Regions from separate parts of the Streptococcus halitosis genome, predicted to be linked through region 1. Evidence: predicted binding sites of a transcription regulator. Region 1 holds the regulator's gene; the other holds the start of a gene.
The links. The regulator Rex, encoded in region 1, represses fermentation and respiration genes when NADH is low (regulators of the CRP and FNR family bind a similar motif). The targets are predictions, from matches to a motif close to TTGTGAANTANTTCACAA.

Region 1 (8,653 bases):
ACAATTTGCAGCTGGAAATAAAAATGAAACCAGCGGTACAAGTTGGTCTATTGGGGATATTGCTCTCCACAAGAAGTGGGGAGAGGGAACTGTTCTGGAAGTCTCTGGTAGCGGTGATACTCAGGAGTTGAAAATCAATTTCCCAGAAGTCGGTCTGAAAAAACTCCTAGCCAGCGTTGCCCCAATTGAGAAAAAAATCTAATTTTTCATCCTCCTCACGAATAATAAAGTGAGGAGGATTTTTATGTACAGTATTTCATTCCAAGAAGATTCACTCTTGCCTAGAGAAAGACTAGTTAAAGAAGGAGTAGAGGCTCTGAGCAATCAAGAGTTGTTAGCTATTTTGCTAAGAACGGGAACGCGTCAGGCTAATGTCTTTGAAATTGCCCAAAAAGTCTTGAATAGTTTGACCAGTCTAACTGATTTGAAAAAAATGACCCTGCAGGAATTGCAGAGTCTGTCTGGTATTGGACGCATTAAAGCCATTGAACTACAGGCGGTGATTGAACTGGGACATCGTATTCATAAACATGAAACCCTTGAGATGGAAAGTATTCTCAGTAGTCAAAAGCTAGCTAAAAAAATGCAACAGGAACTTGGTGATAAAAAACAAGAGCACCTAGTGGCGCTCTATCTCAATACTCAAAATCAAATCATTCATCAGCAAACCATCTTTATCGGATCTGCGACACGTAGTATTGCTGAACCGAGGGAAATCCTTCACTATGCTATTAAGCATATGGCGACTTCTGTTATTTTAGTCCACAATCATCCATCAGGCGCAGTAGCACCTAGCCGAAATGATGATCATGTAACCAAGTTAGTCAAGGAAGCCTGTGAACTGATGGGACTGGTGTTTCTGGATCATCTGATTGTCTCTCACTCTGATTACTTTAGTTACCGTGAAAAGACGGATTTGATTTAAGATTGTACATGATCTTACTCAATTACTTTTAAAACATAGGAATCTACTTCTGCCATATTGATAACAGGAAGAGGTTTTATCGTGGGTACAAGTAAATCTTCTTGAACGATAAAGTCGACAATCTCATTGAAATCTTCGATTTTATAATATCTTTTTTTATGAATGAGAATATCTCTGTAAAAGTAAAGACGTGAATGAAATTTACTTTTTAGTTTAGCATCTGCCTTTTTACAAAATAGTTTTGCCTTTTTAGACATTTCTTTCAGCTGTTTTTCTTTTTGAGATAGTTTATCGAAATTCTCTTTATTCTTAGAAAAAGATTGGTAACTTTCCGCTGTTAAAAGTCTATAGAGATTAGAAAGATGAAAGCAAACCCTTATTTCTTTTTCATTGTTTGATAAGAAAAGATTAGCTTCCTTTTCCTTATAAGATATGAAAACATTAGCTTCTATATCTCTCAAAATCTCATGAGTAGAAGGTATTTTAATTTCATTCATGATTAATAACCTATTTATAAGTCCTAGAGTTCGTTAACAACATAGTCAAACAGCGTTTTATCTTTGGGGCGGTTTTCAAAGAGAAATTCAGGATGCCATTGAACACCAAGATAAGGGAAGCCGTCCGTAGTTGTCACAGCCTCAATGATTCCATCTTTAGGATCATGTGCTACAACCTTAAGATTTGAGGCTAGATCTTTAATGCTCTGGTGGTGGAAGGAGTTGATGTGAGAGATTTCTCCATAGATTTCTCGGAGAATGGTATCAGGTTCCGTTACGAGGCGTTGGGTCGTGTATTCGGCTGAACAGTCCTGCCAATGATCCTCGATATCTTGGTGTAGCGTGCCTCCCATGGCGACATTGAAAAGTTGAGTACCCCGACAAACAGAGAAAATTGGTTTCTTTTGCTTAATCGCTTCTTTGATAAGTGCTAGTTCAAAAATATCTCTTTGAAGGTGGTAGTCATCACTATCAATAGCCTTTGGTTCACCATAGTATTTTGGATCAACATTTTGCCCACCCGTTAGGATGAGCTTATCAATGATACTGATGTAATAGGCAGCCATTTCTTGATCACCAATCGGTAGGATGATTGGAATTCCGCCAGCGTCCTTGACTCCTTCAATAAAGCCCTTTGCTGCGTAGCTCATCATGATGTCATCATCTGGATGAGCTTTTTCATTTCCTGTAATCCCAATAACTGGTTTTTTCATACATGCTTTCGCTTTCTAATCCTCTTTACGCATAAAATAGAGGAGGGTTTGGAGTTCGCTTGTCAAATCGACATACTGAACGACCACATCTTTTGGGAGGTGAAGGTGAACAGGGGAAAAACTGAGAATACCTTTTATACCTGCATCAACCAAAAGATTGGCAACTTCTTGTGATTTAACACTTGGAACTGTTAGGATAGCAGTTTTGACATCTGCTTCTTTGATTTTTTCTTTAATCTGTGAGATACCATAGATTGGAATTCCATCAGGTGTCTGGCTCCCAACTTCTGGATGGTCATCTAGGTCAAAGGCCATGATAATTTTCATCTTGTTACGCTCGTGGAAGCGGTAGTGGAGAAGGGCATGCCCCATATTACCAATCCCAACCAACATAACATTGGTGATGGAGTTATCATTTAGGAGATCAGCAAAAAAATTCATCAATTTTTTGACATCGTAACCAAAACCACGACGACCTAGCTCGCCAAAATAGGAAAAATCCCGACGAACGGTCGCAGAATCGATACCGATAGCCTCTGCAATTTGCTTGGAGTTGGCACGTTCGATTTTTTCTGCATGAAATCTCTTGAAAATTCGATAGTAAAGAGAGAGTCTTTTTGCTGTTGCTTTTGGAATAGCAGACTGTTTATCTTTCACAAAATCACAACCTTTCTATTCTTCTATTTTATAGAAACATTGTGAAAAAATCAACAAAAACAAGAAAAAACTAAGAAATTTCTTAGTTTTTATCTGAAAAATGAGCTTGTGATAGAAAACGGTAGAGATCTCCGACCAATCCTTGATAGATAACTTTATCATCAAAGGTTAATGAAGTGACTAGGAATGTATCTGGAAGAGTTACACAACCTGATAGAGATAACATAAGCTCTTCGTAATTTTCAAATTCAAGGGTACGCTCTACTTGATAACTATCTTGATAGGTAAGTTGATACATAGCCAATTATCTTTCTTCTTTTGTGAAGATTCCGCGTTCTACAAGGCTGTCCATGAGAAAGTAGAATTTTTCTTGGTGAATATGGTGATCTTCTGATTTAAAGATATTCACCAAACGAAGGCCTGACTTGTCAGTGATGTTGAGTTTAGCACCTGTAAGGTCTTTGTTGATGATGATCTTTAGCTTGAATCCTTCACCGCTGTTCGGTACTTTCTCAAGAAGACGAGTCAGTTCGTAGTTTCCAACTTTTGTTTCAAAGAAAGTATTATCTTTCAGTGTGAACTTTTTGACAGTTGGGCTAAGTGTGTAGTCGTAGCGGCAGTTTTGTAGTTTAATGGTTTTTTCGAATGCCATTAGATTAATCTCCAATAATATTTTTTAAGGTTTGTGCGAGTTGTTTCAGTTCTTCTTCGGTGTTAAGAGGAGAGAGACTGATACGGACAGATTCTGTTAAACGATGCGAATCTGGTCCATAAAATGCCTCAAGTACATGACTGGTTTGTACAACACCAGCGGTACAAGCTGAACCAGTAGAAATTGAAATTCCTTCAAGGTCTAACCGTAGCAAGAGCAAATCATTTTTTTGACCAGGAAAGCCAATGTTGACAACATAAGGAAGCTGGTGTTGGCTTTCGTTGAGATAGTATTCTAGATCTGCAATCTCATCTAGAAAAGCAGATTTTAATCCCTCTAGTTTTTGGTAATGTTCATCTTGTTGCTCTAAATCCTCTTTGAGAGCAGCGACCATACCTACAATGGCAGCGAGGTTTTCTGTTCCAGCACGTTTCTTTTGTTCTTGGTCTCCACCGTGAAGGTAGGAATCAAAGTCCGCGGAAGAAGCATAAAGAAAGCCAACTCCTTTTGGTCCATGGAATTTGTGGGCAGAAGCACTGAGGAAATCAATTCCTAATTCCTCTGGATGGATGGGAATTTTCCCGATAGCTTGAACAGCATCTACATGATATGCAGCAGGATGATCTTTTAAAATACGTCCAATCTCAGCGATAGGTAAGAGGCTACCTGTTTCATTATTAGCGTACATGGTGGAAACGAGAACGGTATCGCCACGTAAAACTTCTTGAATCTGTTGGGCAGTTATTTCTTGATTTACTGGTTGGATGATAGTTGCTTCAAAACCAAAATGTTGCACCAGATAATCGATAGTCTCAAGTACAGAATGGTGTTCAATAGCTGTCGTGATGATATGTTTTCCCTGATTTTGATGACGGAGACAATAGCCGATAATGGCTGTATTGTTACTTTCTGTACCGCCAGACGTAAAAAAGATATGTTGAGGTTTGGTTCCTAGTAAGTGGGCTAAGTCCTGACGAGCCTCTCGCAAGAGTTTGCCAGCCTGCCGACCATGGCCATGAATACTAGAAGGATTACCATGAGTTTCTTGCATGACCTTGGTCATTTCAGAAATAGCTACTGCTGACATAGGAGTCGTTGCAGCATTGTCCAAATAAATCAAAGAATCACCTTATTTCTTTTTGTTATAAGCAAAGAGTGGGCTGACGGGTTTTCTTTCATGGATGCGGACGATAGCATCTCCGATTAACTCGCTAGCAGTAATGTAACATACATTTTCTGGAGTTCTTTCTTTGGTTGCTACTGAGTCTGTCACAAGGATTTCTTTGATGTTTGTAGCATCTAGAAGGTCGGCTGCACCTTCAACAAATAAACCGTGACTAGATACTGCATAAATCTCAGTTGCACCTTCACGTTCAACGATTTTGGCAGCTTCAGAGAAAGTACGACCAGTATTTAGAATATCGTCAATTAAGATAGCCTTCTTGCCTTCGACATCCCCAATGATATAGCCTTCGTTACGATTAGAATCGTCTTGGGCGTAGTCAATGATAGCGATAGGAGCATCAAGGTATTCAGCCAAACTACGTGCACGTTTAACACCAGAGTTCTTTGGACTGACAACAACAACATCGGAGCCAAGGAGTCCTTTATCACAGTAGTGCTTAGCAAATAGAGGAACAGTATAAAGATTATCAACAGGAATGTCAAAGAAACCTTGGACCTGAACAGCGTGGAGGTCAAGCGTTAGAACACGGCTTACACCAGCTTTGACAAGCATATTGGCAACTAGTTTTGCAGTGAGGGGTTCGCGAGAAGAAGCGATACGATCCTGACGAGCATAACCAAAGTAAGGAAGGACAACGTTGATACTATGAGCACTTGCACGAACACAAGCATCAACCATTATTAATAATTCCATCAAGTGGTTGCTAACGGGGTAGCTGGTTGACTGGATGATGTAAACATCGTAACCACGGACACTTTCTTCAATATTGACCTGGATTTCACCATCAGAAAATTGACGAGAGGATAATTTTCCGAGAGGTACACCAACTGTATCAGCAATCTTTTGAGCGATTTCTGGGTTAGAGTTTAGGGTGAAAAGTTTCATGTTGTTTCTATCTGACATTATAGACCGTCCTCTGTAAACTTTGTGAATCTCCTTTGAGAAAGTTCTGTTTTTCAAAGCAAGATTCTTTTATTTTTATCTTTTCTATTCTACCAAAAAAAGGAGATTATTTCAGCTTTTTTTCATGCTTTTAATAAAACGAATTAATTTTGATGGAGCTTTCTTATAAACTATATGATTCTCATCTAAAAATCTCTTAATATCGGCTTTCCCTTTTTCATGGTCTGTGACTTCAAGCTCGAGTTCATAGTCCGTCTGGTCAAAGTATTGACTTTCGTCTAAGGCCATTAAGCCAATTTCAGTTTTCGTTTCATAACGTAGAGTTGAAAGACAGCCTAGAACAAGCCATTCATGGCTTTCGATGCCAATCTTAGCAAGCTTCTCTAGAACGAGCCCTTGAGGTAGTTTTTGTTTCTCTAGGTATGATTCAGCTTCTGAAAGAGTCAATTTCTGGTTGTATTCCATATTTCCTACAGTTTGAGGCACTTTCAAGGTCAATTCCGCCCAATCTGCAAATGTGCGAATGCGCATGGCAACCTTCTTTTCACGCAATTGGAAATCTGGTGTGTCAATGTAGTAGTTTTTCTGAAGGACGGGTTGGATATGGGAAAACTGTTTTTTTAGATGATCATATTCCTCTTTTTTCAGAAGTGTTTTCAATTCTATTTCTAAATGTTTCATTTTTTCAACCTTTTCTATATCTTTGAAAGCGATTTATGGTATAATGGACAATGTATTTATTGTATACGAATGTATTGAAAAAATCAAAGATTTTCGACAGAGCAATCAAACATTACAAGGGAGAAAGTATGACCATAGAATGGGAAGAATTTTTAGATCCTTACATTCAGGCTGTAGGTGAGTTGAAGATTAAACTTCGGGGAATTCGCAAACAGTATCGTAAGCAAAACAAGCATTCTCCGATTGAATTTGTAACGGGTCGTGTCAAACCGATTGAAAGTATCAAAGAAAAGATGGCTCGTCGAGGAATTACTTATGCAAGTCTGGAACATGATCTGCAAGATATTGCAGGTTTACGTGTCATGGTTCAGTTTGTTGACGACGTTAAAGAAGTAGTTGAGATTCTACGTAAACGCCAAGATATGAGAATCATTCAGGAACGAGACTATATCACTCATCGTAAGGCTTCAGGTTATCGCTCTTATCACGTGGTTGTCGAGTACACGGTTGATACGATCAACGGGGCTAAGACGATTTTGGCTGAAATTCAAATACGGACTTTAGCCATGAATTTCTGGGCTACGATTGAACACTCGCTCAATTATAAATATCAGGGCGATTTTCCAGAAGAAATCAGGAAAAGACTGGAAATCACGGCGAAAATAGCCTATCAACTGGATGAAGAAATGGGCAAGATTCGTGACGACATCCAGGAAGCGCAGGCTCTCTTTGATCCATTGAGCAGAAAACTAAACGATGGTGTAGGAAATAGTGACGATACAGATGAAGAATACAGGTAAACGAGTTGACCTCATAGCAAATAGAAAACCTCAGAGTCAGAAGGTTTTGCATGAGCTGAGGGAAAAACTAAAGAAACAACATTTTATACTGAACGATACCAATCCCGACATTGTCATTTCGATTGGTGGCGACGGGATGCTTTTGTCTGCTTTTCACAAGTATGAGAATCAGTTAGACAAGGTTCGATTTGTAGGTGTTCATACAGGTCATTTGGGATTTTACACGGATTATCGTGACTTTGAGTTGGACCAGCTAGTTACCAATCTCCAACTGGATTCTGGAGCTAAGGTTTCTTACCCAGTCTTGAATGTCAAAGTGACACTTGAAAATGGAGATGTAAAAACCTTCCGAGCCTTAAATGAAGCTAGCATCCGTCGGTCAGATCGCACCATGGTTGCGGATATTGTAATCAATGGTGTTCCCTTTGAACGTTTTCGTGGAGACGGGCTAACAGTTTCGACACCGACGGGAAGTACTGCCTACAACAAGTCCTTGGGTGGAGCTGTCTTGCATCCTACCATTGAAGCCTTGCAGTTGACGGAGATAGCCAGCCTTAACAACCGAGTCTATCGCACTTTGGGATCATCAATCATTATTCCCAAAAAAGATAAGATTGAACTCTTTCCAACACGCAATGATTACCACACGATATCAGTCGATAACAGTGTCTATTCATTCCGTAATATCGAACGGATTGAGTATCAAATCGACCATCACAAGATTCACTTCGTAGCGACTCCAAGCCACACTAGTTTCTGGAATCGTGTTAAAGATGCCTTCATCGGCGAGGTGGATGAATGAGGTTCGAATTTATCGCAGATGAGCACGTCAAAGTCAAAACCTTCCTAAAGAAACACGAGGTTTCCAAGGGACTTTTGGCCAAGATTAAGTTTCGAGGCGGGGCTATTCTGGTCAATGACCAACCTCAAAATGCGACTTATCTCTTAGATATTGGAGACAGGGTGACTATTGATATCCCTGCAGAGGAAGGGTTTGAGAGCCTTGAAGCTATTGATCGACCACTCGATATCTTGTATGAGGATGACCATTTTCTGGTTTTGAATAAGCCTTATGGAGTAGCTTCCATCCCCAGTGTCAATCATTCCAATACCATTGCCAATTTTATCAAGGGCTACTATGTCAAGCAAAACTATGAAAACCAGCAAGTTCACATCGTGACTAGGCTTGATAGAGATACATCTGGTTTGATGCTCTTTGCCAAGCACGGCTACGCTCATGCACGTTTAGACAAGCAGTTGCAACGAAAGTCTATCGAAAAACGTTACTTTGCTTTGGTTAAAGGAGTTGGTGTCTTGGAGCCTGAAGGGGAGATTATTGCCCCGATTGCGCGTGATGAAGATTCCATTATCACAAGGCGGGTTGCCAAAGGTGGGAAATACGCCCATACATCTTACAAAGTTGTCGCGTCTTATGGAAATATTCACTTGGTCGATATTCAACTGCATACTGGACGAACTCATCAGATCCGAGTGCATTTTTCCCATATTGGCTTTCCTTTGTTGGGAGATGACCTCTATGGTGGAAGTTTAGAGCATGGCATAGAGCGTCAAGCGCTACATTGCCATTTCTTATCTTTTTATCATCCTTTTCTTGAAGAACAGTTGGAAATATCATCTC
Region 2 (8,653 bases), on a different contig from region 1:
AAGATTTGATAGTGTTTGTCGAATGAGCAGTACATCTCCTACTTCTGACATGCCAGTCAATAAAACATTGTTTATTCGTTCAAATTCTAGCATATCATTCCTCTAAACTCAAGTCCACCACCCACCCGTGATAAATAGAAAAATCAGTATTTTAATCATAGTAAATTCCTTTCTCTTTATTATGAATCCATTTTAACAAAAAAGCGACATTCCTCCAATGACAGAAATGTCACTCCTATAAACTCTTTAACGATATCTTTCTAGATCCTCCGTCCATTCATTGTCTAAACTAACGATTAACTTCTCATTTCCAAACATTCTCGCCATCATTTTTGCTTCTTCATACTTTTGTTTGGCTGTTTCATAATCCATCTGAATATAATATTTCCACTCCACCATCAAGACAATTGGTTGTTTTTGAAAATCTCGTGTTTTCTGTCCTATTTTATTTAAGGTCTCAACTGCTCTCTTAAAATAATGAAACAGCCCCATAATTTCTATACAAGCTAAAGAAGCTAACAAGGAATCTCTAAGCAAGTCCAAACAATCGAACTCTATCTTATCAACCTGAGAACTTAATTTGTCATGAAAACAAAGAATGGTTTCATGCTCAGACTTTTTTATCTCACCCTCGTTTAAACCATCCATTAACTGACAGTTGAAATACAGTCTCAATTTCAACAATTCCTCAGCCCTGTATACATCTCTGGATAGTAAGTCTTGAAGACTGTCCTCAATCACACTACTTCCGTATAAGGAATTACTAGTCGCCCTCACCTCATCTATAGCTTGAAGACAATCCACTATCACTTTCTCATCACGTGGCAAATCATCATAAAAACATTCAAAAATCTCATCAAAATATTTTTCCTTTCGTTCCTGCAACTCTTTGTCTCCATAGTCAGGATGATGAAGAAGAAAGTATTTTAATTCTTGGTAACGTTTGGGCAATTCCTTGTAGTCTGGCATCAAGACATACGATGGAATACCTAGCCTATCCGCAATATATTCCAGTGTTTTTATCGTAGGACGAAACTCTCCCTTTTCAATGCGCACCAACTGACGAACGGACAACTCTGACTCATCCCCACAAAAAACTGGACGACTAAGACCCTTCTCCTCTCTAAGGAGTCTTACCTTTTCCCCTAAATCATTCACTTCTCTCATTTACCTCTCGAATCTTTTCAAAAACTTTGATATTCAAATAACTATATGCGCTTATTATAACATTTTTCAAGAAAATGTACAAAAAAAGAGACAGGATAACTCCTGCCTCTAGGCTGATAAACAATTATTTGCGACGTCCTGGTCGTTCTGCATAACCATAGTAAGCATCTGCCATGATTTCTTCCATGTCAGCTACCATTGGCAAGCGTGGGTTTGCAGGTGAACATTGGTCTTCGTAAGCAAGTAAGGCAATTTCATGCAAGCTGTCTTTCCAAGCTTTTTCATCAATTCCAAAGCCTTTGAAGTTCATTGTGATTCCAACTGCTTCACCAAGATCGTAAACTGCTTTGGCATAAGCTTCAACCGCTTCTTCTGGTGTTGAGCAAGGAAGACCTAGCATACGAGCGATATCTTGGAATTTTTCATCAGCTTTCCAGTAATTGTACTTAGGCCATGTTGTAGTTTTAGATGGACGAGTTCCATTATAACGGATAACATAAGGAAGTAAAATAGCATTTGTACGTCCGTGAATGGTGTGGTGAACAGCACCAATCTTATGCGCCATTGAGTGACTCATTCCAAGGAAGGCATTTGCAAAGGCCATACCAGCCATTGTAGAGGCATTATGCATCTTTTCACGGGCTTCTGGGTCAGCTGTTTTTACAGATTTTTCCAAGTATTTGAAGACTAACTTGATGGTTTGAAGAGCAATACCATCTGTATAGTCATTGGCAAAGTTAGAAGTATAAGCTTCAGTTGCGTGTGTCAAGACATCCATACCTGTGTCAGCAGCAATAAATGCTGGAACAGATTCTACCAAAGCAGGGTCAACAATTGCAATGGTTGGTGTCAAAGCGTAGTCAGTGATTGGGTATTTCCGGTTGTTTGCCTTGTCAGAGATAACTGCAAACGGTGTTACTTCTGAACCTGTACCAGATGTTGTTGGAATACCGATATATTGTGCTTTCTTACCAAGTGATGGGAATTTGAAGGCACGTTTGCGGATATCCATGAATTTTTGAACGAGGTCACCGAAGTCAACGTCTGGCTGTTCATAGAACATCCACATACCTTTAGCTGCATCCATTGGTGAACCACCACCAAGGGCAATGATAGTGTCTGGTTCAAACGAACGCATTACTTCAACACCACGACGAACTGTTGTGATATCTGGATCTGGTTCAACATCTGAGAAGACTTGAATCGTGACTTTGTTTTTACGAAGATTCAATTGGTCAATCACACGTTGTACAAAACCGAGTTTTTCAATTGATTTATCGGTAACAATCATGACACGTTCGATACCTTCGCAAGTTTGAAGGTATTGGATAGAATTGCGTTCGAAGTAGATTTTTGAAGGAACTTTAAACCATTGCATATTATTTCTACGTTTTCCTACTTTCTTGATGTTAAGAAGGTTGATAGCGGATACGTTATCACCAACTGAGTTGTGTCCATATGAACCACATCCAAGTGTTAATGATGGAATGAAGGCGTTGTATACATCACCGATACCACCAAAGGTAGATGGAGAGTTCCAGATAATACGCATTGCCTTTATTTCCGTACCGAAACGTTTTGCAAGAGCTTCGTCTTTTGTATGGATAGCAGCTGAGTGTCCTAGACCATTAAATTCAACCATTTGACGAGCTTTTTTAAGTCCATCTTCAGTATCTTCAGCTTTCAAAACTGCAATAACAGGTGATAATTTTTCACGAGTCAATGGTTCTTTAATTCCAACTTCTGCACATTCAGCAGCCAAGATATTTGTACCTTCTGGTACTTTGAATCCTGCTTGCTCAGCAATCCATGTAGCTGGTTTACCAACAATATTTGGGTTCAATTTTGCACCAGCGCAGTTCTTGCTGTTAGCTTTTGCACCAAAACAGAATTCTTCCAAAAGCGCTTTTTCTTTCTTGTTTACAAAGTAAGTGTGATATGATTTGAATTCTTCTACAAATTCGTCATACACTTCTTTATCAATGATAACCGCTTGTTCTGATGCACAGACCATCCCATTATCAAATGATTTAGACATAACGATGTCATGAGCAGCTTGACGAAGGTCAGCAGATTTTTCTACATAGGCAGGAACGTTTCCGGCACCTACCCCAAGAGCTGGTTTTCCACATGAGTATGCAGCTTTAACCATGGCATTCCCACCAGTTGCGAGGATAGTCGCAACACCTTCGTGGTTCATAAGCGCTCCAGTTGCTTCCATAGATGGCTCTGTAATCCATTGCACACAGTTTTCAGGTGCACCGGCTGCGATGGCTGCATCACGAACGATTTGTGCAGCATGAGCAGAAGATTCTTGAGCTGATGGGTGGAAGGCGAAAACGATTGGGTTACGTGTCTTCAAGGCAATCAATGATTTGAAAATCGCTGTTGAAGTTGGGTTTGTTGTTGGAGTGATACCACAAATAACTCCGACTGGCTCCGCAATCTTCGTCAAACCTGTAATTGGATCATCTTCGATAACTCCAGCTGTTTTAACTCCACGCATATTGTTCACTACGTGTTCACAGGCAAATAGATTTTTTGTCGCCTTATCTTCAAATACGCCACGACCAGTTTCTTCAACTGCATGTTGTGCAAGGATACCGTGCGCGTCAAGTGCTGCAACAGACGCTTTTGCTACGATGTAGTCAACCTGCTCTTGGTTCAACTTGCGCATTTCATCAAGCGCAACCAAGGCTTTTTTCACGAGACCGTCGACATGCTTTTCAGCAGCAAGTTGTTTTTCCTCTGGTGTTATTGTTTTTTTATCAGCCATATTATCCTCCATAGCCTTTAAGGATGTTATCCTTTGTTAATTTTTTCACAAGTTTATTATAACTCTTTTTTTATGCTTTGTAAACAGTTTCATAAGTATTTCACAAAGAATTTTTCTAAGTTTGTGATTTTTTCTCAATATAGCTATGCAATAGAGTTTTGCTTGGATGATTGTGAAATTATGGAGAAAATTTTTTTATTTCACAAAGTTTTTCTAGTTGATAGATAGTTATCGAGTCCAAACAAAGAAAGCGCTTTCTTGATGGTTTTAAAAAATAGCCTCCTCATCTGGAGACTACTATTTTTGTTGGAAAACGCCTTGTTTAAAGGTCCCTTCATAAACAACTTCTTGCTCTGTTGTCAACTTTCCTTGGCCTTCAGCCTGGCCATTTACAAAATCACCTTCGTATTTCCAGCCATCTTTTGATTGGAAAGTCCCTTTTCCATTAAAGGCTCCATTATTGAAATCACCTGTATATTGGTCCCCATTTTCAAAGGTCAAGGTCCCCTGACCATTCATTTTCCCTCGTACCAAGGTGCCATCATAAACAAGGGTACCGCCATCAAGTGTCAGGGCACCCTTTTTAGGTGTATTTAGTAGAAATACTGAAAGGGAACAGAGTGCAATTACGACTACTGCAATGAACTCTAGCCTAGGGCGAGTTAGGTAAACTCTATACTTTTCATAGATTTGTTTAAGCTTTTCCATTGTCACTCTCATTTTCTAATCGATCTAGCCAGCTTCGACATCCACTTGTGATGCGAGCATAGGTTTCCTCAAAATCTCCTGTATACCAAGGATCTGGAACACTTTCAGATGCAAAAGGGTAGATCTTATGTTGCAATTCCTGAGGACACATTTGACGCAGATCTGAAACGTTTGAAGCATCCATACCGATAATGTAATCAAACGATTCAAAATCTTCTCTACAAATCTGGAGTGATGTTTTGTCTTTGTCATAAGGAATCTGATACTGCCGGAAAATCCCCTGCGTTCCCTTATGAATCGGATTACCATGTTCCCATGATGACGTTGCACGGCTCTCGACTTGGTAATCGCTCGTCATGGATTTCATCACAAACTCTGCCATGGGGCTACGGCAGATGTTTCCTAAGCACACAAATACTATTTTTCTCATCCCTTTTCCTCTTACTTCATAGAAAAACGGGAGTGACAGGTCCCGTTTTATTCTTCGATTGCTCCGCTTTCATCAACAACTGTTCCTTCTGGTGTCACAGCTTCTTTGAGTGGCAACACTGTCTTGATAGCAGCCAATTCAAAAGTCAAATAAACGCCATCTACATCAAGTACGATTGTTCTCTTCTCAGTATCTACTTCATCCACTGTTCCGTAAAGGCCGCCAATTGTAATAACTTCATAGCCTTTTTGAAGTTTATTTAAGCTTTCCATACGCTTTTGAGCTTGTTTCTTTTGAGAACGTTGCATAAAGAACATCAAGGCCATCATACCTACAAGCATGATTAAAAAAGTAATATTTGGATTCATTGTTTTCTCCTTTGTATTTTACATAGGACTACTATATCAAATTTCAGCTACTTTTACAAGATTGTGCCTTGTTTTTATGGTTATAAAAAATCAGAGTTTTCACTCTGATTTTTGTGATTATTTCAAGTTTTGAACGACTTTGACTAGATTTTCAACTGTAAATCCGTACTCTGCCAATACTTTTGGTGCTGGAGCAGATGCTCCGAAGGTATCAATACCGAGAACTGCACCATCTAGACCAACATATTTGTACCAGTTTTGAGTTGCACCCATTTCGACTGCAACACGACGGCGAACTGCATTTGGAAGGATTTCTTCCTTGTATGCTGCATCTTGTTTATCAAAGACATCTGTAGATGGCATGCTGACTACACGGACTTTTTCGCCTTGACTAGCTAATTCTTTGGCAGCTGCGACAGCTAGATTGACCTCTGAACCTGTCGCAATCAAGATTGTATCAAAGTCTGCTGCATTTTCATAGACAACATAGGCACCTTTCGCAACCTTGTCGAAGTCTGTTCCTTCTTCGACAGTCAAGTTTTGGCGTGTCAAGACAAGGGCAGTTGGTGTTTTCTCGCTTGTCACTGCAAGGTACCAAGCCGCTTGAGTTTCACGCGCATCTGCTGGGCGGAAAACATTCAGATTTGGCATAGCACGGAGACCTGCTAGGTGTTCAACTGGTTCGTGAGTTGGACCATCTTCACCAACTGCGATTGAATCGTGAGTAAAGACATAAGTCACAGGAAGTCCTTGCAAGGCTGACAAGCGAACAGCTGCTTTCACATAGTCAGAAAAGACGAAGAAAGTACCACCGTATACACGAAGTCCACCATGAAGGGCCATCCCGTTCAAGATTGTTCCCATTGCAAATTCACGAACACCAAACTGAATGTTACGGTTCAAGCGATTAGCATCGTCTTGAAGGCCATCCGTTTTGATGTAAGTCATGTTTGAGTGAGCGAGGTCAGCTGATCCACCTAGGAAAGTTGGCAACTTGGCAGCGACAACGTTCAAAGCATCTTGACTTGAATTACGAGTTGCTTGAGAGAAGCCATTTTCTAAGGCTGGGAAGTCTGCTGGAGTCACCTCAACTGGATCACGGCCGTCGATAATAGCTTCTACTTCTGCAGCCAGTTCTGGATGAGCCTCTTTATAATCAGCAACTAATTTAGTCCAAGCTTGATAAGCTGATGCGCCACGGTCTGCAACATTTTCCTTGAAATCAGCATAAACTTCAGCTGGGATTTCAAATGGTTCATAGTCCCAACCGAGGGCTTGACGAGTTGCTGCAGTTTCGTCTGCACCAAGAGGAGCACCGTGTACAGCATTGGTTCCTTGTTTGTTTGGAGAGCCATATCCAATCACAGTCTTCACTTCAATCAAAGATGGTTTGCCTGAAGCTTTGGCTGTTTCGATAGCAACATGGATTGCTTCCAAGTCTGTTCCATCTTCAACCAAGGCTGTATGCCAACCGTAGGCATTGTAACGGTCACGAACACTTTCTGTAAAGGAATCCTTTGTTTCACCATCCAAGTTGATGTCGTTTGAATCATAAAGGACAACCAACTTGTCTAGTTTTTGCAAACCTGCGTATGAAGCCGCCTCACTTGAGACACCTTCCATCAAATCTCCATCTCCACAGATAACGTAAGTATAGTGATCAAAGATATTGTAGCCTTCGCGATTGTATTTTGCTGCTAGGAAACGTTCTGCTTGGGCAAAACCAGTAGCAGTAGAAATCCCTTGTCCTAGAGGACCAGTTGTAGCGTCAACTCCTGCAGTATGCCCAAATTCTGGGTGACCAGGTGTTTTGGAACCCCATTGGCGGAAGCTCTTGATTTCATCCATGCTGACATCTTCAAAACCAGAAAGGTGAAGAAGGGCATAGAGAAGCATAGATCCGTGTCCTGCTGAAAGAATAAAGCGGTCGCGGTTAATCCAGTTTGGTTGGGCTGGATTGATACGAAGTTGTTTTGTAAAGAGGCTATAAGCCATTGGAGCAGCCCCCATAACCACCCCTGGGTGACCTGAGTTTGCTTTGTTGATGGCGTCAATACCTAGAAAACGAATTGCATTAACAGATAGATTTGACATAGAATTTCCTTTCTCTTTGAGGTGATTAATGAATCACACATCCTATTTTACTATTATATGAAAAAATGTATAGAATAGCAATAAAACAATTTGCGTTCATCTAACACATTTGATTTTCTATTTCCTCGTCACTTCATAGTACGGAAGCAAGCGAGTATAAACGTCTTCTAGCTTCTCCAATATCCCTTCTACTGACTGATTTTCAATAAGGGAAACATCTGACTTGACCAAAACTTTACGGACTTCCTGACTTCTCACCTTCTCGCATAAAGTACGACGGTTCTCCTCAGTAGCCTCCATCTTATGACTTTCCCCATTTGAGTAGACTAGATAATAAATTCCTTCTACCACTGGAATTTCTAAAACCTTGGCTTGCTTGCCTAAGGTCTGTTCGTCTTTCTTACGCTCGATGAAACTGACCTCTAAAGAAATCCCATAATCAGCAGGTGTTCCATACAAACGAAGAGCCATCATAGGTTCTGTCACTTGTCCGTCTCTCTGTAGATAGGCCCAGAAATGCGGCCGCAAGCGTTGTGCTTGGTTCATCCACTGACTAGTCTGTTGCAGTTGCCATTCTGGATGACTTGCTTGAAAGGTTTTGACCAATTCTGTGAAAGCCTTTCGGGCCTCTTGACCTTTTCTTCGCAAGGTCAACATCTTTTCTCTTTCATCACCAGCTTTATCAGGATTACAGTACTGGACCCCTGCAAATGATAGGTATTCTCTAACTGCTTTCAGCATATCTGAATCTTTCCTTTCCTAGCAAAAAATCAGGATGACCCTGATTTTACTTTGCTTATTCTGCATCTACGACAACATAGCGATTTGGCTCATCACCCTCAGAGTAACTCGTCACGCCATCCATGCGTGAAATAATGCGATGGATAATCTTGCGTTCGCTATTTGACATTGGATCTGTTTGTTGGCTACGCCCTTCTTCTAAAACGCGAGTCGCCAATTTTTGAGCGTAGGTTTGCAAGACTTCTGCACGGTGTTCAACGTAATCATTGACATTGATTGTGATGTAGAAGGTTCTTGAATAGCGATTATAAAGGTAATTTTGCGCTAACAGTTGAAGAGCCTTCAAGACTTTTCCATGATAGCCGATAA

Region 2: the regulator Rex is predicted to act here: its motif matches at 3,977-3,994, upstream of adhE (bifunctional acetaldehyde-CoA/alcohol dehydrogenase).

What each region holds. Positions count from the first base shown of each region.
Region 1 covers NZ_QEMY02000001.1:1,082,035-1,090,687, forward strand. The annotation lists gene pcrA (DNA helicase PcrA) at 1-202, shown strand, start outside; gene radC (RadC family protein) at 245-925, shown strand; gene DB729_RS05360 (hypothetical protein) at 940-1,422, opposite strand; gene DB729_RS05365 (gamma-glutamyl-gamma-aminobutyrate hydrolase family protein) at 1,446-2,135, opposite strand; gene DB729_RS05370 (redox-sensing transcriptional repressor Rex) at 2,151-2,792, opposite strand; gene DB729_RS05375 (DUF4649 family protein) at 2,875-3,090, opposite strand; gene DB729_RS05380 (DUF1831 domain-containing protein) at 3,097-3,444, opposite strand; gene DB729_RS05385 (cysteine desulfurase family protein) at 3,449-4,564, opposite strand; gene DB729_RS05390 (ribose-phosphate diphosphokinase) at 4,574-5,533, opposite strand; gene DB729_RS05395 (CYTH domain-containing protein) at 5,645-6,214, opposite strand; gene yjbM (GTP diphosphokinase) at 6,343-7,014, shown strand; gene DB729_RS05405 (NAD kinase) at 6,998-7,816, shown strand; gene DB729_RS05410 (RluA family pseudouridine synthase) at 7,813-8,653, shown strand, end outside.
Region 2 covers NZ_QEMY02000005.1:10,482-19,134, forward strand. The annotation lists gene DB729_RS08675 (hypothetical protein) at 1-93, opposite strand, end outside; gene DB729_RS08680 (helix-turn-helix domain-containing protein) at 247-1,167, opposite strand; gene adhE (bifunctional acetaldehyde-CoA/alcohol dehydrogenase) at 1,292-3,943, opposite strand; gene DB729_RS08690 (MORN repeat-containing protein) at 4,241-4,651, opposite strand; gene DB729_RS08695 (low molecular weight protein-tyrosine-phosphatase) at 4,638-5,081, opposite strand; gene yajC (preprotein translocase subunit YajC) at 5,129-5,449, opposite strand; gene tkt (transketolase) at 5,567-7,543, opposite strand; gene DB729_RS08710 (hypothetical protein) at 7,661-8,284, opposite strand; gene jag (RNA-binding cell elongation regulator Jag/EloR) at 8,340-8,653, opposite strand, start outside.